One region of the Sutcliffiella sp. NPDC057660 genome, then DNA from elsewhere that is predicted to be linked to it. Evidence: riboswitches for the same ligand, from Rfam matches in the RefSeq annotation. Region 1 holds a riboswitch; each other region holds the start of a gene.
What was found. Region 1 has a riboswitch for S-adenosylmethionine ahead of ACFVAD_RS14615 (Fur-regulated basic protein FbpA). Riboswitches for the same ligand answer to the same signal wherever they lie in the genome.

Region 1 (8,060 bases):
GCAGAGGGTTAAAGACGGAATTGATCATCTATAACTTCAAGAAAATCCAGGAATGCATGCCCGGAATATTGGAGTCAGAGGTGGAAAAGAAATTCATGGACTATTTGGAAGCAGGTATACAGACACTAAAGGAAGTTGCGAATAAAGAATAGTAAGAAACAGTGCGGTGTTAAAAATGGCACTGTTTTTTTGCTTTAGGGTTATTTAGCCTAACTAAATAATGTACTTACCAAAAGTGGTGTTTTGAGCATTGAAATATTTGGTGCACAAGGGGGAGCTAGCATGAAAAAGTATAAAATCATGTTTTATGGCGTACTCATCAGTTTCTTTCTGTCTGTTCTCTATTCTATTTATATCCACCTATCAGACCCGACCTGGGGAGATCTGGCTGCAGTAGCATCCTTCATTGTCATCTTTCCATCTGCACTTGTTCTGACACTATTGATCCAGTTGGGCTACCTGATCTATTGCAGGAAATCGAAAAGTAGATAAAAGGTGCTCTTTCACAGATTTCCACTTCACAGGATTGTCAACTTTCTATCCGCTATGCGGCCCGGAAATCCATTATAATACAGAAAACAACTAGCAAATATTAAGGTGGTTTATATTCTATGAAAAAGACGCCAATTGATCGATTTCGAGTAATGGGATTTATTGAAGGGGGCTCGCTTCTACTCCTGATGTTTATTGCCATGCCAATAAAATATGGCCTGGATATTCCGGAGGTGGTAAGTGTAGTCGGGGCAATCCATGGTTTCCTTTTCATCACCTATCTTTTCGTCATTGCCTATGTAACGTATAAAGTCAGATGGTCCTTTAAATGGATAGCGGGTGCAGTAATTGCAGCATTTATCCCGTTTGGAAATATAATTTTGGACTCTTATCTGAAAAAATCCACTCTAGTAAACTGACCCCTTATCTCAGGGGTCAGTTTTTTGATGCTGTTTGTTATAAGTTTCCGTTGCAATGTCTTATAATGAATGCAGATATAATCATCAAAGGGGTTGTCGTGTTGAAGCTTCGTCCTGTTCTATCAATTCTTGCATTTTTTTCGTTGTACAATATATTCGTTTACTATCTTGGCTGGAATGTGTGGATCTGGGCAAGCACCGCCTTGAATTGGGAACACCCCATCCTATATAGCCTCATTGTAGCAATAGTCGCGTATTCCTATATACTCGGAAGGCTGATGAAGGTCCTTAGTTTCCTCTCCATCCTCGGCTCCTATTGGTTTGCGGTGGTGCAATACGGTCTACTTCTGTTCCCTGTAGCCAATTTAACTGTATTTCTGCTGAAGTGGAGTCCATTATCAGAAGAAGCTGCAATCATCTGGACCGGAAATGTTACTTTGATCATCTTTATGCTGCTCATGGCACTAGGGACGTTCAACGCATACAGTCCGGTAATTCGAAGCTACGAGATCTCCATACCCAAAAATGTGATAAACCATAAAGAACTGAAAATCGCTGTAGCATCTGATATGCATTTCGGAAAGCTATCCGGAAGGGCTCATGTGAGTCGTCTTGTAAAAATCGTGAAAAGTATGAATCCGGATTTAATCCTGCTTCCTGGGGATATAATCGATGACGATCCAAAGCAATTTGTACGGAAGCAAATGGGGGAAATCCTGAAGAACATGCATGCTCCAATGGGGATGTACGGTGTACTGGGCAACCACGAGTATTACGGAAGAGAGATTCCGGCTTTTTTAGAGGAAATGAATAAGCTTGATATCCGCATTCTCATGGATGAAGTAATTAAAGTCGAGGACAGCTTTTATTTAGTGGGCAGGAAAGATAAGACGGATTCAAGAAGACGGTCTATCAAGGAATTGGTAGAGAACCTGGACCATAATCTTCCCATCATCGCCATGGATCATCAGCCGACCCAGCTAAAGGAAGCAGAAGAAAGTGGTATTGATATAATTTTATCTGGTCATACCCACAGAGGGCAAATGATGCCCAATCACCTCATTACCAAAAGGATGTTCGAACTGGATTGGGGCTACCTGAAGAAAAACAGCTTACATGCTATCGTTTCCTCGGGGTTCGGTTTTTGGGGACCGCCGATACGAATTGGCAGCAGATCCGAGGTAGTTGAATTAAAGGTCTCCTTCTTACAGGAAGATTAACCTGAAGTGAATAGACTCAAATGGGTCTATTTTTTTTACAAACGATAATGAAGTATAATGAATCAGGTGTAAATAGAAGAAAAAATGAGGGTACAGCATGAAAAATAGTTTTAGAGACTTCCAATTAAGTGAAGAGATAGTTAGCGCTCTTGAAAAATTAAAATATACAGTTCCTACGGAAGTCCAAGCAAAAGTTCTTCCGAATGCAATGGAAAAGAAGGATCTCGTCGTGAAATCACAGACAGGCAGCGGCAAAACAGCAGCATTTGGCATACCGCTTTGTGAACTAGTAGAGTGGGAGGAGAATAAACCCCAGGCACTCGTTCTGACTCCAACCCGCGAGCTTGCGGCCCAGGTCAAAGAGGATATAACGAATATCGGTAGGTTCAAGCGGGTTAAAGCCACCGCGATCTATGGCAAGCAGCCATTTGATAGGCAGAAGCTGGAGTTGAAGCAAAAGTCTCATGTGGTCGTGGGGACACCTGGCAGGGTGCTCGATCATATGGAAAAAGGGACGTTTGACGTGGAGCGTTTAAAGTATCTTGTTATAGATGAAGCAGATGAAATGTTAAATATGGGTTTTATTGATCAGGTGGAAGCCATTATCCAAAAGTTGCCCATCGATAGGGTGACGATGCTATTCTCCGCGACATTACCAGAGGATGTCGAGCAGCTTTCTCATAAATATATGAAAACGCCAACTCATATTGAAATAAAAGGTACAGGAATCACAACAGATAAAATTGAGCATGCAGTTATTGAAGTTCAAGAGAATGAAAAGTTTTCACTGTTGAAGGCTGTTACAACACTGGAGAACCCGGATAGCTGTATCGTTTTTTGTAGAACTCAGATCCAGGTGGATGATGTATATCGTCAACTAGAACGCGCGGGCTATCCTTGCGACAAGCTGCATGGCGGTCTGGTGCAAGAGGATCGTTTCGCTGTTATGAATGAGTTCAAACTAGGAAAATTCCGCTATCTGGTGGCGACGGACGTTGCGGCAAGAGGGATTGATATCGCAAATGTTTCTCTTGTGATCAATTACGACCTGCCGATGGAGAAAGAGAGCTATGTCCATCGAACAGGCAGGACGGCTCGTGCAGGAAATTCGGGAAAAGCCATTACATTCGTTACTCCATATGAAGAAAAATTCCTCGCAGAAATCGAATCGTATATTGGATTTAAGATAGCGAAAAGAGAAGCTCCAACTAAAGAAATGGTTTTTCGGGCAACATCTGAATTTGAAATAAAAATAAATACACGTCCAACTATTAAAGAAGCAAAGAGTGCGAAATTGAACAAGGATATTATGAAGCTCTATTTCAATGGTGGAAAGAAAAAGAAAATAAGAGCGGTCGACTTCGTCGGCACCCTATCCAAAATACCAGGAGTGGCTGCAGGGGATATAGGCATCATCACCATTCAGGAAAATGTCTCCTATGTTGATATTTTGAATGGAAAGGGTCCGATTGTACTGAAAGCGATGAAGCACACCACGATAAAAGGAAAAATGCTGAAGGTCCATGAGGCACGACAATAACTCTTCAATCCACAGTTGACAAATCGGAATCGTCGGGTTTATGATTATCATAACAAATTACTCTTTCCAGTCATAACTTAATAGCGTAACTTATCCAGAGAAGTGGAGGGAATGGCCCTATGAAGCTTCAGCAACAGATTCTATAAAAAGAATACTGTGCTAATTCCAGCAAGCAGTGATGCTTGGCAGATAAGTTGAGGTCTTATTTCTTAAAAAAACCAACCTCTTCTTGTCTCAGACTGGAAGAGGTTTTTTGTATTTTCTATAGTTGACTAGCTGTTGATTGGAGCAATAGGCGAAGACTCCTGCGGGAGGTAGCGTTTAGGGGAGACCCCACAGGCGAAGCCGAGGAGGCTCTCGCAAGCCCCGCGGAAAGCGCAGCCTAGTGCGGAAATCAACAGCGGTGCTAAACGTAACCAAAATTTTAAGGAGTGATGAAAATGGGAGAAATTTTGAAAAATGCGGTTGAAAATCGGCGGTCGGAATTAATCAGTAAGCTCCTCTATTTCCGTGTATTCAAAAAGGAGGATCAGCACCTGTATGAACTGTCCTTATCAGACTTGGAGCAGGAATATAAAAAATACGACCATTACATGCATCCCCATGATGACATGGGATCGATCCAGTGGGTTAAAAGCAAGTAGGAGGATTAATGAGGAGACGGGAACTGTAAAAATAGGGTTAATATGCAAGACAGCCGAATATTCTTTGGGGAGAGCCTATATAAGGGGGAATCAAAAATGTCTGAAACCACAATTGTATCCTCACTTACAAAATTTGTAGATGCACTCCCTATTCCTCCAAAATTAGAACCAGTAAAAAAAGACAACACTTACACCTATTACGAGGTAACAATGAAGGAAACAAAGCAATCCCTTCACCGCGATCTCCCCTCGACAACGGTGTGGGGATATGAAGGAATATTCCCTGGACCGACCATAGAAGTCGACTGTGGGGAGAAGGTATTCATCAAATGGATGAATGCTCTGCCAAAAAGGCATTTGCTGCCAGTGGACTTTACGGTTCATGGTGCCCATAAAGATGTTCCGGAAGTCCGAACAGTCGTTCATGTACATGGTGCAGTTGTGGAACCTGATAGTGACGGGTACCCCGACTCATGGTTCAGTGCAAATTTTGAACAGGTTGGCCCCACATTTACACAAAAAATCTACCGGTACGATAATTACATGAATTCCTGTACGCTCTGGTACCATGATCACGCACTTGGTATTACCCGCCTCAATATATATGCAGGACTCGCTGGGATGTATATAGTACGAAGTGATTTCGAGCGTTCCCTGAAACTTCCCTCATCCGCCTATGATTTCCCTCTTATCATCCAGGATAGATCCTTTCGACCGGATGGTTCTCTCTACTATCCGACACAACCGGATGAACCGGTATCAGGATTGAAAACATCTGTAGTACCGGAGTTTTTTGGCAATACGATTCTGGTCAATGGGAAAGTATGGCCTTACTTGGTAGTAGAACCTCGCAAATATCGTTTCCGAGTAGTCAATGCTTCCAACAGCCGCTTTTATCGAATAAAACTGGACTCAGGACAGCTCATGTATCAGATCGGAACGGATAGAGGTCTGATGGATCGACCGATAGGCATCAGATCCATCACACTTGCACCAGCAGAAAGAGCAGATTTAATCATTGATTTTACTAATCTCGAAGGAGAAAGTATCATCATGACCAATGATGCACCTGCTCCATTCCCTAAGGGGGACAAGGGAAATGAAATTGTAGAAGTAATGAAATTCTTCGTAGAACTGCCACTTCGACATATAGACACCTCCGTCATTCCAGCTTACATGGAAAACCTCTCAAGACTACGGACACATGATGCGACAAAAAAACGTTTTTTGACATTGGATCATACCATGGACCGATTTGGTCGTGAAATGATGCTTTTGGACAACAAGGACTGGGATGCCCCCATATCTGAAAAACCAGTTCTAGGGAGCACAGAAATCTGGTATTTGGTCAATACCACCGAGGATACCCATCCCATTCATATCCATCTGGTGGACTTTCAAATCCTGGGCCGCAGGGAATATGATGTGGAGCGGTTTAATCGGGAGCGGGTGATTGAGTATAGGGGAGACCCCTTTCCGCCAGAACCGCAGGAATGCGGCAGGAAAGATACAGTCAGGGCTAATCCGGGGGAAGTTACCAAAATCATCATGAAATTTGGCCCTTTTACAGGACTATATGTATGGCATTGCCATATGCTAGAACACGAGGATTATGAAATGATGAGACCTTATATGGTAATAAAGTAAGCTTTAATTTGAAGAGAATGGCGGATAAATCATGAATGATGAAAAGAAAATACTTGCTGGTTCATGGATACAGGCTATTGGAACAGTCCTTTCCGCTATAAGCAGTACAAGATTCCTTGTAAGGGGGGAAGAGGAGAGTGATGGCTTAGACATTGTTGGGAATGTGCTTCAAGCTACAGGAAATGCATTGGAAGCCGATGGGCAGGAAGGTTTCTCATATGGAAGGATTGGCAATGGAATTCAAGCCGTCGGGAATATCACGGTTATTTCAGGCCTGGTCTTGCCTGAAGAAAAAATCATCAGGGGAAAATTATTTATCACTGGGAATCTGTTTCAGGCTCTCGGTGCAGCGACGGCACTAGGAGAAGAATGGGAGGCGACTGATGCTGATGCAATGGCCATCATCGGGAACATACTTCAGGTTATAGGGAATTCCCTTCAGGCAATCGGTGGTGCAGAAGAAATAAGGACAGGGGAAAGTGAAAACACTGATGCGGTGATTACTACGGGGAGCTGGATTCAAGCAATCGGGGCGGTCATTCTTGCATTGGAAATCACTAAAGAACAAACCGTTGATGAAAAAGAATCAAAGAACAAAATCCCAAAGGAGTGTTAATCTCCTTTGGGATTTCCGTTTTGACCTTTTCTTAGTCTATACACCGATCGATTCTTCAATATTTATTTGCTTCAAATACTCAGCCAGCAATTCAGGGGCAGTTAGATAAATCAGCCCATTTCCCTTCGAGACTCTTAGGGTATCCTAATGGAATGGTACGCTTCACAAGCTGTGCATACAATTCCGGCTCGGTAAGCTTTCGCTCAAACTCGCTTTCTGACAAATGTTTGACCAGGGAGAGTGCCCCAGCAACGTGTGGTGCGGACATGGATGTACCACTGAAAACAGCGTATCTGCCTCCGGGAATCGTGGAGATTATCTTTTCTCCTGGTGCTACAACGTCCACTTCATTATTGGAATTGGTGAAATAGGACGATTTACGTTGAAGACTCACTGCCCCAACCGAAATTACTTCGTTATAGCCTGCCGGATAAGAGAATTCCTCGGTAGAATGCTTTCCATCCCCCTCATTCCCTGCGGCACACACAACCAGGATTTGATTTTCCACTGCGGTCTTGATTGCATCATGAAGCTCAGGAACGTCTATCGGGCCACCAAGTGACATGGTGATGATATCCACTTTCTGTGTAATTGCATATTCAATTGCGCTTGTCACCCATTCATAGGAGCCAGAGCCTTCTTCTCCAGCAAGTGCTTTTAAAATCAGCAGTTTGGCTTCTGGAGAAACGCCGATCACACCGGATTCGGCATTAATGGCAGCGATGGTACCGGCAACATGTGTGCCATGTCCGTTATAGTCGGTAATCTTTTCGGGGTCGCCATTATCATCATCGGTAAAATTCCGACCTGCAATGATTCTCCCTTCCAAATCCGGATGGGAGGTATCGCATCCGGTATCAATGACTGCTATGACAGTACCTTTTCCTTTAAAGCCTCTATTCCAGAGAGAGGGAGCTTGTATCATGTCCACTCCTTCGGGAATTTGCTGCGCCTCAAACAATTGATTGTCAACTTTGTACGGAATTAAATGAACCAGCTTTTCCATTACAACGCCTCCTAATCATTATTTAAAAAAAGTGAGACAAGTTACTTTCTGAAAATTCTACCAATTTCCATTGAAAAGTTCAAGTGCCAAAAAGACTATGTAAGCTAACTTCCTATCAAAACGCATATCTTTTCAAAACGCATATCTTTTCAACGGTCGTAGCCCCGATAAGCCTCAAGTCTTATCTCAAAATATAGCTCAGGCTCGTTATAGCAATCCTTGAAAGCAGATAAGATAGAGACATGAAAGGAGGAAACACAGATGAAAAAATTTGGATTGTTATTAGTAGGGGTAATCGCGTTCTTCATATTACTGGCGAATATCGGACCGTTACTCGGGTTGGCCTTAAGCTTGGTTGTTTCCTATTATGCGGTGAAGGAGTTTATGAAAACCGATTCCACCGCCAACAAGGTACTGTGGGGAATCATCGGTTTCATCGCCATTGGATTCTCGATCGCAAATGTCCCGGCCGTTCT
Region 2 (8,060 bases), on a different contig from region 1:
TGAGACCACCATTCTTGTATTTTCCCGTTATCGCGGTCTCAACCGGACGTTTTGAGACCACCATTCTTGTATTTCCCCGTTATCGTGGTCTCAACCGGACGTTTTGAGACCATCATTCTTGTATTTCCCGTTATCGTGGTCTCAACCGGCTGTTTTGAGACCATCATTCTTGTATTTTCCCGTTATCGCGGTCTCAACCGGACGTTTTGAGACCACCATTCTTGTATTTCCCCGTTTACGTGGTCTCAACCGGCCCTTTTGAGACCATCATTCTTGTATTTTCCCGTTATCGTGGTCTCAACCGGACGTTTTGAGACCATCATTCTTGTATTTCCCCGTTATCGTGGTCTCAACCGGACGTTTTGGGACCATCATTCTTGTATTTTCCCGTTATCGTGGTCTCAACCGGCCCTTTTGTGACCACCATTCTTGTATTTCCTCGTTCACGTGGTCTCAACCGGACGTTTTGAGACCACCATTCTTGTATTTCCCGTTATCGTGGTCTCAACCGGCCCTTTTGAGACCACGATTCTTGTATTTCCCCGTTATCGTGGTCTCAACCGGACGTTTTGTGACCACCATTCTTGTATTTCCTCGTTCACGTGGTCTCAACCGGCCCTTTTGAGACCACCATTCTTGTATTTTTCCGTTATCGTGGTCTCAACCGGCCCTTTTGTGACCACCATTCTTGTATTTTCCCGTTATCGTGGTCTCAACCGGCCCTTTTGAGACCATCATTCTTGTATTTTCCCGTTATCGTGGTCTCAACCGGCTGTTTTATGGCAGATATCAGCCAATTGATCATACCCTCCAAATTCTACCGACACTCTCAATGCTAGAAAACATTCTACCCATAAAAACCCAAAACAAAAAGGACCCCAACAAGTTGGGATCCTTTTCTATTTGGCTAGCATTATTTTGTAACGTTAGCAGCTTGAGGTCCACGAGCACCTTCAACGATTTCGAAAGAAACTTCTTGACCTTCTTCTAAAGTTTTGAAGCCTTCGCCTTGGATAGCGGAGAAGTGTACGAATACATCATCTTGACCTTCAACTTCGATAAAACCGAAACCTTTTTCTGCATTGAACCATTTTACTTTACCTTGTAACATGTTTGTTCCTCCTTGTGGTTTACCCACGTAAATAATATTACTATTCTTGCTCTACATTCCACTTCAAGACGAAAACTTGTTTCTGACTTTGCATCATGACGAACAAAAATAATAGTTTAATAATAACAGGTGACAATTTATTTTTCAAGGTTTTATCCAAAGAATTCATACTATTCTAGTTGTTAGACATCAGCTTTCCCGACCGATTTTTACGAACCATACTAAAAAAAGTCAAAAGCTTTCTCCAAAAAAGTAGTTGACAATTCTCTTTTTGGCTTGGTATTATTTTCAGCAAGTGATAATTTTCCAACAATTCAATACATTCGTGAGATATATTTTCACGATCTCTTATCAAGAGCAGGTGGAGGGATTTGGCCCGATGAAACCCAGCAACCGACTGTAATACTGTCGCGAGACGGGGCGTTAACTTTTAACGCCGGAACCTTGAGTCCCATAAGGCACGGTGCTAATTCCAGCAGAAATCATTTCTGGCAGATAAGAGGGGAGAAGATCAAATCTTCAAGCCTCTTTCTTATGGAAAGGGGCTTTTATTTTTCACTGCCCCTCCTTTGACAATTTACAATATGGGGGAATAAACATGACAATTGCACTAAAAGAAGGCTATGAGCCATTAACGGAAACTACCGCCATTCAATTAATAAAGGAATTGGGATACTTCCAGGAACACGATCAACTTCGATGCAAGGAAATCGGAGACGGAAATCTAAACCTCGTTTTTCACATACAGGATGAGAACGATAAAGCGCTCATCATCAAACAGGCCCTGCCATATGCCAAGGTAGTCGGGGAAAGCTGGCCTTTGACCTTGCATCGTGCAACCATCGAGGGGAACTATCTTAAAAATGCGATTCCATTAGTTCCAGAGCTTGTTCCGCAAGTTCACCATACTGATGAAGTCAAAGCGTTAACCATCATGGAGGATCTTTCCCATCTCGACATTGTGAGAAGCGGATTTATTGCAGGGAAAGCTTACCCGAAATTATCACAGCATATCGGTGAATATTTGGCAAAAACCTTATTTTTCACTTCTGATTTCGGCTGTAATCAGCAAGTGAAAAAAAGATTGCAGCAAGCCTTCAGCAATCCTGAGCTCTGCAAAATTACTGAAGATCTTGTTTTCACCGACCCTTTCCATGATAGCGAGACCAATGATTATGAACCTGAACTGAAAGGAACGGTTAAAGGACTTTGGCAGGATGATTCTCTCAAACTCGAAGTTGCTAAACTGAAGTATAAGTTCTTGACACATGGAGAAGCCCTGCTTCATGGGGATCTACATACAGGCAGTATTTTTGCCAATGAAACAGACACCAAAGTGATTGATCCCGAGTTCGCTTTCTTCGGACCAGCTGGATTTGATATCGGTCAATTTTTTGCCAACCTTTTGTTTCAGGCAATCACACGGACAGAAAACAATGAAATTATCCATTATCATCTTCATCAGGTTTGGGAAACTTTCGAGAAGACCTTTACTACACTTTGGCAGACTTCAAGCGTAGAAGCTTTCACCAGAACAGATGGGTATCTCGAATATGTTCTCAGGGATTATTTCAAAGATTCCATAGGCTTTGCCGGATGCGAACTGATCCGTCGCACTATCGGTTTGGCACATGTTGCAGACCTGGATGGTATCGAGGATTCAACTAGAAGATTGGCTAGTAAAAAGATTGCTATCGAACTCGGGCGCCAACTTATATTGCAGCAATCAACCATTATCAGCACAAAAGATTTGGAGCGTTTATTGGAGAAAGCAAAAAGAGGAGAATAAAACACCATGACTACCCTGACTAACATACCACTTTCCGTAGAATGGAAAGATACCCACATCCAATTACTTGATCAGCAAAAATTGCCGCAGGAAACCGTTTTTCTAGAACTTCGCACCCTACAGGATGTTTTTGATGCAATCGTGACATTAAAAGTACGGGGAGCCCCTGCCATTGGCATTGCAGCAGCCTATGGACTTGCCTTATCCGCTCAAGATTACAACTCTTCAAGTATCACTGATTTTCAGGTTAGGCTAAAAAAGGACAGTGATTATCTGGCTAGCTCGAGACCAACTGCCGTCAATCTGTTCTGGGCTTTGGAGCGCCTTCTATCCGTTTGTACAACTGCTTCTTCTGTGAATGAGGCGAAAACGATTCTTATTCACGAAGCTATCAATATCCAGATGGAAGATGAAGCAACCTGCAGGGAGATCGGAGAGCATGCGCTAAGCCTATTCCATAAAGGTGATAAAGTGCTGACGATATGTAACGCTGGATCCATTGCAACGGCAAGATATGGAACAGCCCTTTCCCCCTTCTACCTTGCAAAAGAAAGGAACTTTCCGTTAAGTGTTTATGCATGCGAAACACGACCGGTTCTGCAGGGTGCCAGGCTTACGGCATGGGAGCTTCAGCAGGCTGGTGTGGATGTTACGCTGATTACGGATAATATGGCTGCTCATACCATCCAATCAAAAGGGATCAATGCCATTATTGTTGGTGCTGACAGAATTACTTCAAATGGTGATACCGCCAATAAAATTGGGACATTCGGACTTGCTATCTTGGCAAATGCATTTAACATTCCATTCTATGTTGCGGCCCCACTATCCACTTTTGACCTGACAAAGGAAACGGGAAGGGAAATCATCATTGAAGAGAGAGCTTCCGAAGAAGTGACTCATATTGGAGGGCAGTTGGTGGCTCCTCAGGGGATTTCCGTCTTCAACCCCGCATTTGATGTCACACCTAATGAATACATTACCGCCATCATTACCGAAAAAGGCATCATTAAGGGAGATTATCGCTCGAAGATCAAAGAGTTGTTCACCTGAAATAATAAGGACATGGCACATTTTTCATGTGCCATGTCCTTTATTTCGCCCACATCTCTTTCGGATTCAATTCATAGATTCCATTTTCCCGATACATATAATGGTTGATGATGAATTCTCGTCTGATTGTTGCGTAATCTTCATGGAATTGCCTGATATGTTCGTTAATCTCTTTTTCCGTATATTTTTTTCCTATTTCCAGATCCTTGATGATATATTCAAAAATGATCAGCTTCTTTTTTCTCTGTGCCGGAATAGTCTTCAGCAAACCGCTCGGCAATAAGAAATTTTGTAGTATTTGAGTCTTTTCTTTATCCTTCTCCATGTTCTCCACCTCACTTCTCCCCCTGTTCAGTACATGAAACAGCGCCTCCGAATGCTGTTTCAATGATTTTTCATTCAGAAAATAAAAAATGGTATTCTTTTCTCTTCGTTCATAAACGGCACTTACTTCCTTCAGTTTTGCAATATGATGGGAAATGGTCGGTGCTCTGACTCCCAACTTTTCTGCCAGCACTTGTCCGCTTAAAGGCTGCTCGGCTGCAAGCAATACGAGAAGTTTAATCCTTGTCTGATCTCCCAACGCCTTATGAAAACTGACCAGCTTATTTAACTGCAAAGAAACACCCTCTTCAATTTGATATCCATCTAATTAGATAATAATCGAATTTGATGTGTTTTTCAACCTTTTTTTGTCATATTCTTTAGTATTAATTCTTTTTCCTGTTCACTGATTATTTGAAGTTTAGATAATACATTTGTATAAAAGGCTATTTTATTTGTTTTACCCATCTTTCTTCCACTCCCTTTTTTTGCACCGACGCAACTTTTTTAGTGTTAGTAAATAATATGTGTTTTTCACAAAATTGATACAGGTTATATAAAGATTGTACAAAAAAATACGATAGGGGCTTTCCCCCTACCGTACACCCTCTAACTTTAATAGCTGTTCTTTCATTCCTATCCTATCACCGGCATAACCGACTAGCGCCTGATTCTTCCCGTTCACCCGATGGCATGGAATAATGATTGGCAAGGAATTTCTCCTGTTTGCCTGTCCGACTGCCCTTACAGCAAGTGGACGATTGATTTCCACTGCAATTTCCTGATAGCTTTTTACTGTTCCATATGGAATTTTGCTTAGAGCTTCCCATACTTCCATCTGAAAAGGAGTGCCTTCCAAGTTCACTGGAATGCTGAAGTCCATTCTTTCTCCATTAAAGTACTCGGTTAATTGCTCCTCCACCAATGCGCACATAGCATGTACTGAAGCTTCATCCATCTTAGCTGAATGATATTTTTCAATTAACTCCTTCTCTTCAAACAGAATGGAAACCAGGCTTTGATTATCACAAAGAATGAATAATGGGCCAATCGGGGAATTCATCTTTTTATAGGTATACATGAAAATCTCCTTCGTCTTAATTTACTTAACTTTTCAAGGTTTGGGTGATTGGCAGCTTGATATGGAAGGTTGTACCCTTCCCCAATTCACTTTCCACCTCTATTGTACCATTATGCTCTTCCACAATTTTATAGCTTACCATAAGACCCAGGCCTGTTCCCCTGTCTTTTGTCGTGTAGAAAGGTTCCCCAAGTTTCTTAATTTTGTCTCCTGGAATGCCCAACCCCTCATCTTTGATGGAGATCAAGAGGTGCCTGCTTTCCAATTGCTGAAGGTTTACAGTAACCGTCCCACCCTTTGGCATTACCTCTATGGCATTTTTAAGAATATTGATAAAAACCTGTTTTAATTGATTTGGTTCACAATAGACGTCCGGTAACTCTTCTTCATTGAAGCTTGCGAACTGGACATTTTCAAGTGCAGCCTGTGCACTTAAGAGATCCAGGGTATCCTGCATAATTTTGACCACGCTCTTTTGCTGATAGGAAATGGCTTGTGGTTTTGCAAGAACCAGGAATTCCGTAATGATCGACTCGATCCGTTTTAGTTCTGATGTAATGACATCAAAGTACATGGCATACTGACCGTCTTCCATACTATTTTGCAGTAGCTGGATAAATCCTTTTAATGCTGTCATGGGGTTCCTTATTTCATGTGCGATGCCAGCCGCAAGCTCGCCCACCACAGTCAGTGTATCTGATTTGCGGAGTTGGTCTTCCATTTCACGTTTCTCAGTAATATTCCTGAAAATGGTCATATGAAGACCTTCCACTACATTCTTTTTTGCCGAGAACTCAAAAATACGCGGACCTTTACCATAATCATGGCACAGTTCTCCACTCAACTCTTCATTTTCTTCACACTGATCCCATAGATGCTTCATTTCTTCTATCTGTTCCATCGGAATATACTGCTTCAGGCATTGTGCCATCAACTCTTCCCGCGAAAGCTCAAAGATCTTGCTGGCATTCGGATTTGCATCAATGATTGTGCAGGAATCATCCCAAAGGATAATGCCATCCATCGCGTTATTGAAAATCTTGCGGAATTTCTGTTCACTCTCGCGAAGATCCTTTTCCATTTTTCTTCGCTCACTGACATTCCTGAAAATGATCATATTATATCCGTCAATGATGCCCTTATTAGCTGTAAATTCCAAGAGCTTCATTTGCCCATTCGGCATATGGAACTCAAGTTCCTCACGAATCTCGCCTTTTTTATTGAACTCTTTGATGATGGTAGGTACTTTGCTTGTTCCCTTTTGGACAAACTGCTGCAGCTTTGATTTCTCCAGTTCATCCAAAGGCAGTTCGAAGGCTCTGCTGGCAGCAGGGTTCGCGCGCATGATATTTCCGAAATTGTCCACCAGTACAATGCCATCCAATGCGTGCTGGAACATTTCCCGGAATCTTTCCTCGCTTTTTTGAAGCTGCAGCTCCATATTTCGCTTTTCGGTCACGTCGCGCATAATAGCCAAATAATAGTCATCATAGATGTTTGCAGTGATGGTGACCTCAAATCTCTTCCTTTCCCCATTATGTAGCAGTACAGGAAGCTCACCTCTCACTCGTCCATATTTGTCCAGTAAGAGCCAGATTTTCTCCACTTTATATCTCGCATCATTATCTACAAAATCATCCAGCTTTGACTGTAGTAAATCCAGTTTTGACATGGCAAAGTTAGAGCAGAAAGCCGGGTTTACATCAATGAAGAAACCTTCTTTATCAAAAACGACAATACCATCAACAGCCCTATTGAATACATCATGATACATCTGCTTGCTTTTGTTCGTTTCATTTTCCAGATACTTTTTGGAGGTAACATCCCGGATGATGCAGATGTCCAGTCCACTTTCATCTGGGTTTCGCACTGCCGAATACTCGACAAACTTAACCTTTCCATCATCCATTCGCAGAATCAGCTCATTTTCGGCTTCCCCCAATTTATCCAATTGGGCTTCCTGGTAGTTCACTTCCTCTTTTGACATCAGATCAAGGAATTCATAGAGATTCCTTTGAAGCAATTGTTCTTTGGAAAGCTCAAACAGCTCACAGGCTTTATTGTTAACTTGAAAAAATTCAAGGTTTCTATTAAACAAAATGATTGCATCATTGGCGTGTTCAAAAGTAAGCTGTAAAAACATATTCTGCTTCTCCATGGCATGGAGTTTTTGCTGCAACTCTTCTACTTTTGCTTCCAACTTTTTGGTTTCTTCCTTCACCATGTGTTGGATCATCACTCTTCCCCCATAAAAATAGTTATTTTTATATCCCTCTAACAACTTCTACGCTTACCCTGAAATTCCTTTTCTACGACACATAAAGCAATAAAAAAGTCATTTCAGAAATACTTTTGTAATATTACGAGTTTTTTTGTAGATAATGGAAGGTAGTAAATGGCAGGGGAGGGGATTATTACTCGGATGCCGAAAATGAGGAATTCGTTACCCTGCTGTCCTTTATTATGATAAGATATATTAGTTATAGTTAATTTTGTAAAACTAGATTATTTACTAGGAGTTTGATGGACTTAAAATGAAAATAATTGCGACAACTCTCAATGCCAAATACATTCATACGAATCTAGCCATTCGCTATTTGAAAGCATATGCAGAACCTGAATATACAGTGGATCTTGTTGAGTATACGATAAAGGATCCCGTCATGAACATCGTTTCCGATCTCATTCAGAAAAAGCCGGAT
Region 3 (8,060 bases), on a different contig from region 1:
TGAAGACGCCACTGACGGTCATTGAAAGCTATGCCAGCATGCTGAAGCGCTGGGGAATGCGAAAGCCTGAGCTTCTTGAGGAATCGGTTAATGCGATCTATTCCGAGGCGGTGCGGATGAAGGAGATGACCGAGCAGATGCTGGAGCTCGCGAATGCCGATTCGAGATTGGCGCTTGAAAAGAACGAGCTCGATCTTTTGCAGATATGCGAAAATGCCGCTAAGCATATGAGAGTCACCTTCCAACGTGATATCGAAATTATTACCATTGGTTCAGACTTTCGCCTATGGGCAGATGAAAACAAGATAAAGCAAGTGGTCTATATTTTACTGGACAATGCCCGAAAATATAGTGGGGACAGCATCACGTTGACATTGAACGAAACGTCGGGAACCTGCTCTTTTTCCGTACAGGATAGGGGCGTCGGAATTCCACAGGAAGACAAGGATAAGATTTTCGACCGCTTCTACCGGGTGGATAAAGCACGTACCCGCGAGACAGGCGGGGCGGGACTTGGACTGTCCATTGCCAAAAAAATAGTCGAGGAGCACAAGGGCAGCATCTCCCTCGACAGTACGGAGGGAATCGGTACGACGGTGACGGTCACGCTTCCTAAACAAGGGGAAAGGAAGGCAGAAATAGATGAAAAGTAAATGGATATTGCTTGCAGTTCTATTGTTTGTGTTAGCTGGCGCAACCTCCGTCTACTTCCTCTTTTTCAAGGAGACCGCAGCGCTTGCTTCAGAAGAGGAAATCCAGGAGTTGGTTGAGACGCAATATGAAGACAGTAGCATCCAGTCGATTTCTGTTATGGGCACTGAGTATGTTGTCATGATTGAAAATGAAAAAGGGGTGTACCAGATCGTCATAGACGGAGAATCCCGGGAGGTTACCTCCTTGAAGCGCCTGCAAGCAAATGATGATGCTACGCCTCCTGCTGGCGATGAACCAAAACCGGCCGATCCACCAGCAGAAACTCCGCCATCTGAAGAAGCACCTCCCCCTACGATGTTAACTTCGCAGCAGGCCATGGAAATCGCGTTGCAGGAGGTTTCAGGGAAAGTGGACGACATCGAGCTGGACGAGGAAAATGGCATCAAGATCTACGAAGTGGAAATCGAAGTGGACGAAGAAACGGAGGCACTTGTCATCATTAATGCCTATACCGGAGAGATTCATTCGTTGACTTGGGACTAAAATTAGGACTGTCAGGCAAGCCCTGCTTAATTGTTGCGCGCTTGCCGACGTTCCTTTTTGCTTTCATTAAAATATTTTAATGTTCCACTCCTTTTCTATTAATGTTCGCTGGCTATAGTGTAAGTGTAGCAAGTTACAGTTAGAGAAATTAAAGGAGGAAAATATAATGAAAATTTTCACAGCAGTCATGGCAGGGGCCGTCCTGATCGGCGGAGTCAGTGTTGGAGCAGAGGTTTTGAAGAAGGATAACAAGGAGCAGAACCTTCAGCAGGTGGAAAACGCAGAAACAGAGCAGAAGGGAATCACTCTCGATGAAGCATCCAAGATCGCATTGGCAAAAGTAAAGAACGGCGTCATTACAGAAGCGGAGAAGGACCGTGAAAACGGCCGCTATGTGTATGAAATCGAAGTGGAAGACGACCAGTTTGAATATGATTTCAAAATCTCCCAGGAGAATGGCGAAATTTTAAAAGAGAAAAAGGAAAACCGCGATGACGACAGCAGCCGTCATAAAGAAGCTTCTACAGAAAATAAAGATGTAACGTTGATCACTTTGGAGAAGGCAGAAGAGGTTGCGCTAAAAGAAGTAAAAGGTACTGTTGAAGGTGTAGAGCTTGACCGGGAAAACGGATCCCACGTATACGAAGTGGAGATTGACACAGGCAAGAAAAACGGAGACGACGATGATGACGTGACCGTTTATGTGGATGCCGTGACAGGGAAAATGCTTTATGTAGAGTGGGATGACTAGGATTAATTTTGGGGAGCAGGCAACTCGGTGGAGTTGGCTGCTTTTTGTTTGCCGGTCCGGTCTTCGAAATGCGCGGATCAGCTTGAACCAGTAATTCGAAAAAGTCCGATAGAACGTGAAAAATGTTCGATAGGATAGCTAAATTAGTTCGATAGAAGTTCAAAATTGTCCTATAGACCTCAAAAAAAGTTCGATAGACTCCCACAGCACAGCGACGAACCCTAATACCCTCAGCTTAAAAACGCAAAAAGAGACCGCCCCACTCCAAAATCGGGGCGATCTCCACAAAAGTCACATAAACACGCTCTTCTCTATCTGTTTCATTTCATAAAAGTACCCTTTTCGTCCCATCAACTCGGCAAAGCTTCCCGATTCCACGATGCGTCCCTGTTCCATCACGATGATCTGGTCCATTTTTTCCAAGCCGGTCAAACGGTGGCTCACCAGAACGATCGTATCCTCCTTCGCCTGCTCAAATAGATGGTCAAAAATCATTTTTTCCGTCAACACATCGACAGATGAGGTCGGCTCATCCAAGAGCCATAACCTGCCGCCCTTCAGCATAGCGCGTGCAATGGCCAAACGCTGCTTTTCGCCTCCTGAGAGGTTTTCTCCTTTTTCCAGCACCCTATCATCCAACGAGAAGTGGTCGAGCCGGACTTTCGCAAGAGCTGTCAGCATTGACCAGTCCTCCAGCTCCTCCCCCGCAAGCATCAGATTATCCCTGATGCTGCCGTAGAAAAAGTGATTCTCCTGCAGGACAACATTCGTGTTCTCCCAAAGATTTTCCTGTACCATCTGTGAAATCGGGATACCACCCATACGAACCGATCCGGTGTCCGCCTCCTGGATTTTCAGCAGCAGTTGCAGAACGGTCGATTTACCAGAACCGCTCGGGCCGACAATCGCTGTTTTGGATCCGGCAGGCAAGCTCAAGCTGATTTCATTCAATGTAACCCGCTGCTCGTCGGGAAAAGTAAAGCTGACCTTCTCAAGCTCCACATCCAGTGCTTCGCCAATCGGAAGCATCTCAACAGGCTCCTCACCGTTCACCTTGTTCTCATCCTTCACCACCGAATACAATCTCGCGGCTGCCCTGCGGCTGTCCTCCAGATGGTTCGGGAACACCGCCATCGGAGTGGCATTTTCAAATACGGTCAACGAGATCATCACGAGCATCGCAAGGAACAAACCGTTCAAATCGCCTTTCACCACTAAAAATGCCCCAAGCGCCAGCACCATCCAGGATACAAAAAGTGAAGCAAAGGAGTTCACCGATTGATTGAACATCGCCTGCACACCTTCGCGCTCCTGCTCCTTCAGATAGGAATCGGCCGCCTTCACGAGCTGCTCCTCTTTTCCGGTAAGTTTCTGGTAAATTTTCAAATCACGGAAACCATAAAGCAGCTCCGTTACTTCCGTTGAAAGCTCTCCACGCTCTTCCCTCACCCTGCTTAGTACCTTGCGCTGCTTCCACGCGAAAATCGCCGGGACAACAAACCCTGTTAACAGCAGTCCCAAAAAGATCACGAGTGCAATGTAAACCGAATAGAACGAGAGAAAGAAAATCGTACTTAAAAATACGATGACCAGCACAATCGGCGGATAGAAGATGCGCAAAAAGAAATTCTGCAGGCTTTCCACGTCTCCGACGATTCTTGAAAGCAGGTCGCCGCTCCGGTATTTTTGAAAGATCCCCGGTGCAAGGGGCTCCAGCTTCTCGTAAAAAGAAACCCTCAGGTTGCTAAGAATCGTAAACGTCGCACGGTGGGAAAAATACCGTTCCCCATATCGGCTAAGCGCGCGTGCAAAGCCAAACAGCTTCAAGAGGGCTATCATGACGGTCAGCGCGTAGATCGGAGGCATGAGCGCCGCTTTTGAAATCAAGTATCCGCTTGATGCGAAAAGCCCCACCGCCGCAATTCCTGCTGTGAATCCAAGCAAGATGGAAAGGAAAATATCCTTCTTCTCTATCATCATCAGCTTTATCACGATCGCTAAATCTTTCATTCCGCTCCACCTCCCTGCTGTACGGAAACCATTTGCCTGTAAGCGGGAACTGAGCTGAGAAGCGCTTCATGAGTACCCTCGGCGATCAGCTCCCCACCTTCCAACAAAAGGATTTTATCCGCTTTTTTTATCGTGTGCAGACGATGCGCCACTGTGATGACGGTCGACGTCTTCGCCAATTCCTCCATCGACCTCTGCAAAATCCGCTCCGTCTGCAAATCCAAACCTGTCGTCGGTTCATCGAAAAGAATGATATTCGGCCTCTTCAGGAAAGCCCTCGCCAAGGCAAGCCGCTGCTTTTCGCCTCCTGAAAGGCCTCTACCTGCTTCCCCGATTAATGTATCGAATCCATGCTCCAGTGATTGGATTAGTGGAAGAATGCCCGCCTTTTTCGCCGCGTGCTCCATTTCCTCGCGAGTAGCGTCAGCTTTTCCACCAATGGCGATGTTTTCGGCAATCGTTCCGGAAAAAAGATACGGGTTCTGTGAGATGTAGCTGAGCTGATCGAACCATTCTGATTCCCTGTAGCTATATAACGGTTGACCGTCTACCCGCACTTCCCCTATAGTCGGGGGGATCAGTCCAGCCATCAGATTAAGCAGCGTGGATTTCCCAGCCCCGCTTCTCCCGACAATGGCGATTTGTCCATAAGCAGGGATTTGAGTTTGTATGTTTTTCAGGGTGAAGCCGGTTGGCGCATAACTGAAACCGATGTTTTTCAGTTCGATGACTGGAGGCAATTCCGGGTTGGCCAGCTCTCCGCTGCCCCATTCGATCGGCTCTTCCTCCACCGCCAGCTCGTCTGTCACCTTTTTCGCTGCTCCCATGCTGCCACGCCCTGTATGGAACGCACTCCCTAGATCCTTCAGGTACAAGTAGAATTCAGGTGCCAGCACCAGAACGAAGAACGCCGGAAAGAATGTCATATTTTTAAAAACGACCATTTGCAGACCAATTTCCAATGCGATAAGTCCAATTGCAAGCATCGAAATCAGCTCTAGCATAAGTGAAGAAAGAAACGCAATCTTCAGCACTTCCATTGTCGCTTCACGGAAAGAAAGGCTGCTGTCACGGATGGTTTCCTTTTGCCTTTGTGACCTGCCGAACAGCTTCAAAGTGGTCAAGCCTTGCAGCGTATCAAGAAACCTTCCGGAGAACGCAGCAAGCTTATCCATCTGTTCTTCGGATTTCTTCTTCGTTTTAAGCCCCACTACAATCATAAATATGGGGATGAATGGTGCTGTGACAATAATGATCCATCCCGAATTCATATGCTGCGTGAAAATCGCAATCAGAATCATGATCGGCACTACAGATGACTGGATCATTTGCGGAATATAGCGGCTGAAATAGGGATCTATCTCATCCACCGCATCCATCATCACGCTTACCTTCTGCCCCGACTGACCCTTCAAGGAAGCAGAAATCGGGCTTTTAGAAAATTTATTTAAAAGTGCATGCCGGAAATCCCGTTTTACCTTTGATGCCATCTTCACACCAGCCACCCCGTTCAGATAGGTGAGCAAGGCTCTTGCCGCCATGACAGCCAAAAGTCCACCGAGGAATGGGATGATCTCCTGGAAAGTATGGCCTTTCAGGAAGATGCGATCTACTATCGTCACGAAAAAGTAAGCCTGCCCAATGACAGTGAACCCCGACAGAACAGCCAGAAAAATCAGCACCGCTCTAGTATTCCGTTGTGCCTTTGCTATCGTTTTCAGATCATTCATCGTTTGCCACTTCTCCTTTTAGATTGGCGTATATGTTAAGGTTAGTTAGTTTAAAATTAAGTTCGTGAAACATTTCACATACTATGTTTATTATAATGCATCCTGATTCAGTATGCCCGTCTGGAGATTGACCTTTTTATGACAATTTGTCTGTTCCCGAAAAGGAGAGGAATAAATCTTTTCCAGGCATACAAAGTTGGGCAGAAAATAGATTTGTTAGAATGATGTGGTGATTTGTTAGAATGACGGACCAATTTGTAAGAATGTTATCTAATTTTGTTAGAACGTTCTCTAGTTTTGTTAGAATGAGAGAACAATTTGTTAGAATCAGCAGAAAACAGGGCCTTAAACCAGCTCTATTCACTACCCATCACAAGAAAATCTCCCTCACAGCATGCTTTTCTACCTTTTGTGATCTATTTAAAAGAAGAATCGGCATCGGTTAATCAAAAATGATACCATCACCCAACAATTCATGTCTATTCCCCCCACCCCCAGCATAAAAATAATTTAATCGAGAAAAAAACATTGCATTCCACTCTCACCTGTTGTAAATTAGTTAAATAATCAAAATGATTCGTAAATTTCATAGTGAACTTTCTTATCCAGAGAGGTCGAGGGAAATGGCCCGTAGACACCTCAGCAACCAGCAGCGTCTCCACAGACGACTGAAAAGGTGCTAATTCCAGCAGGTTTTCATTTAAAACCTGTACAGATGAGAAGAATGAACTTTTTTGCAAAAGTCTTCTTCTTACAGAAGGCTTTTTTATATTCCCCCAAAAAAAGTCCCTGTCCTCCTCTCTGGTGATGAACGTTGTCCACTTACCATAGAGGAGGATATTTTTATGTATAAAACAGAAACGAAGCTAGCGCAAATTGGCAATCGCAGTGAAACGGCCACAGGCACCGTGAATCCCCCGGTCTATTTCTCGACCGCTTACCGTCATGAAGGGATCGGCCAGTCATCAGGCTACGATTATGTACGTACCGGAAACCCGACCCGCCAATTGCTCGAGCAGGCAATCGCGGACCTTGAGCATGGCGATCAAGGCTATGCGTGCAGTTCCGGTATGGCAGCAATCCTGACCGTACTTTCCCTTTTCCAATCCGGCGATGAGCTGATTGTCTGCAAGGACCTATACGGTGGGACATATCGTTTGTTTGAAGAGGGCTATAAAAAATGGGGGCTGTGTTGCAAGTATGTGGATACTAGTGATCTATCTTGCATTGAAGAGGCCATCACCCCGCAAACAAAAGCCATTTTTATAGAATCCCCTACCAATCCCCTGATGGTGGAAACGGATATAGAGGCAGTGGCACGCATATCGAAAGCGCATGGGCTGCTATTGATCTGTGACAATACGTTTTATACTCCCATTCTCTTAAAGCCGATCGAGCTTGGCGCAGATATTGTGGTGCATAGTGCAACCAAGTATCTTGGTGGACATAACGATGTGCTTGCAGGACTGATTGTGGCAAAAGGACGTGAGCTGTGTGACTCACTTGCTCTCTATCACAATGCGGCAGGCGCTGTGCTCAGTCCGTTCGATTCCTGGCTGCTCATCCGCGGCATGAAGACGCTCGCCCTCCGGATGGAACGGCATCAACAGAACGCAGCCAAAATAGCGGACTTCCTGAAACAGCACGGAGCGGTTACCGATGTGCTATATCCAGGAAAAGGAGGGATGCTTTCATTCCGCATCAAAGAAGAATCGTGGGTAAACCCATTTCTTCAGAATCTCAATCTCATTACCTTCGCTGAAAGCTTGGGCGGTGTGGAAAGCTTCATCACCTACCCTGCCACACAGACGCATGCCGATATCCCGGAGGAAATCCGATTAAGCACGGGAGTATGCAACCGTCTGCTTCGCTTTTCAGTCGGGATTGAAGATAGTGATGACCTGATCCACGACCTGAACGGAGCATTCGAGCAAGCTGCCAAGATCGCATCCATCACAAAGGAGGTGCTGTCGTGAGCCATTCCTTTCAAACGAAGCTATTACACAACAAGCATAAGGTCGATCCGCAGACTGGCGCGGTGAGTGTACCTATCCAGCACGCGTCCACTTTTCATCAGTTTGATGTCGACCAATTCGGCAAATACGATTACGGACGCTCGGCGAATCCAACCCGAGAGGCACTTGAAGATACGATTGCCCACCTTGAAGAAGGAACGAGGGGATTTGCATTTTCCTCCGGGATGGCAGCCATCTCCACAGCTTTTCTGCTCCTGTCACAGGGGGACCATGTCCTGATTTCAGAGGATGTGTACGGCGGAACCTACCGGATGGTTTCCGAGGTCCTCACACGCTACGGCATTCAATATACGTTCGTGGACATGACAGATCTAGCAAAAGTGGAAGCCGCCATTT

Region 2: it holds a riboswitch for S-adenosylmethionine, as region 1 does, so the genes downstream of both, mtnK (S-methyl-5-thioribose kinase) here and ACFVAD_RS14615 (Fur-regulated basic protein FbpA) in region 1, are expected to answer to the same signal.
Region 3: it holds a riboswitch for S-adenosylmethionine, as region 1 does, so the genes downstream of both, ACFVAD_RS16820 (methionine biosynthesis PLP-dependent protein) here and ACFVAD_RS14615 (Fur-regulated basic protein FbpA) in region 1, are expected to answer to the same signal.

Annotation. Positions count from the first base shown of each region.
Region 1 covers NZ_JBHVHV010000011.1:186,663-194,722, forward strand. Annotated here, with positions in the region: gene ACFVAD_RS14590 (hypothetical protein) at 1-152, shown strand, start outside; gene ACFVAD_RS14595 (hypothetical protein) at 283-492, shown strand; gene ACFVAD_RS14600 (DUF3817 domain-containing protein) at 612-911, shown strand; gene ACFVAD_RS14605 (metallophosphoesterase) at 977-2,131, shown strand; gene ACFVAD_RS14610 (DEAD/DEAH box helicase) at 2,229-3,671, shown strand; SAM riboswitch class I at 3,759-3,867, shown strand; gene ACFVAD_RS14615 (Fur-regulated basic protein FbpA) at 4,112-4,315, shown strand; gene ACFVAD_RS14620 (multicopper oxidase family protein) at 4,412-5,962, shown strand; gene ACFVAD_RS14625 (DUF6944 family repetitive protein) at 5,994-6,578, shown strand; partial or broken gene ACFVAD_RS14630 (S8 family peptidase) at 6,615-7,584, opposite strand; gene ACFVAD_RS14635 (lmo0954 family membrane protein) at 7,846-8,060, shown strand, end outside.
Region 2 covers NZ_JBHVHV010000003.1:30,532-38,591, reverse strand. Annotated here, with positions in the region: gene cspD (cold-shock protein CspD) at 914-1,111, opposite strand; SAM riboswitch class I at 1,457-1,613, shown strand; gene mtnK (S-methyl-5-thioribose kinase) at 1,710-2,900, shown strand; gene mtnA (S-methyl-5-thioribose-1-phosphate isomerase) at 2,907-3,953, shown strand; gene ACFVAD_RS03405 (DUF2087 domain-containing protein) at 3,994-4,572, opposite strand; gene ACFVAD_RS03400 (methylated-DNA--[protein]-cysteine S-methyltransferase) at 4,873-5,358, opposite strand; gene ACFVAD_RS03395 (PAS domain S-box protein) at 5,384-7,594, opposite strand; gene ACFVAD_RS03390 (B12-binding domain-containing radical SAM protein) at 7,893-8,060, shown strand, end outside.
Region 3 covers NZ_JBHVHV010000014.1:48,047-56,106, forward strand. Annotated here, with positions in the region: gene ACFVAD_RS16795 (HAMP domain-containing sensor histidine kinase) at 1-653, shown strand, start outside; gene ACFVAD_RS16800 (PepSY domain-containing protein) at 643-1,197, shown strand; gene ACFVAD_RS16805 (PepSY domain-containing protein) at 1,364-1,948, shown strand; gene cydC (thiol reductant ABC exporter subunit CydC) at 2,240-3,958, opposite strand; gene cydD (thiol reductant ABC exporter subunit CydD) at 3,955-5,688, opposite strand; SAM riboswitch class I at 6,287-6,410, shown strand; gene ACFVAD_RS16820 (methionine biosynthesis PLP-dependent protein) at 6,534-7,664, shown strand; gene metC (cystathionine beta-lyase) at 7,661-8,060, shown strand, end outside.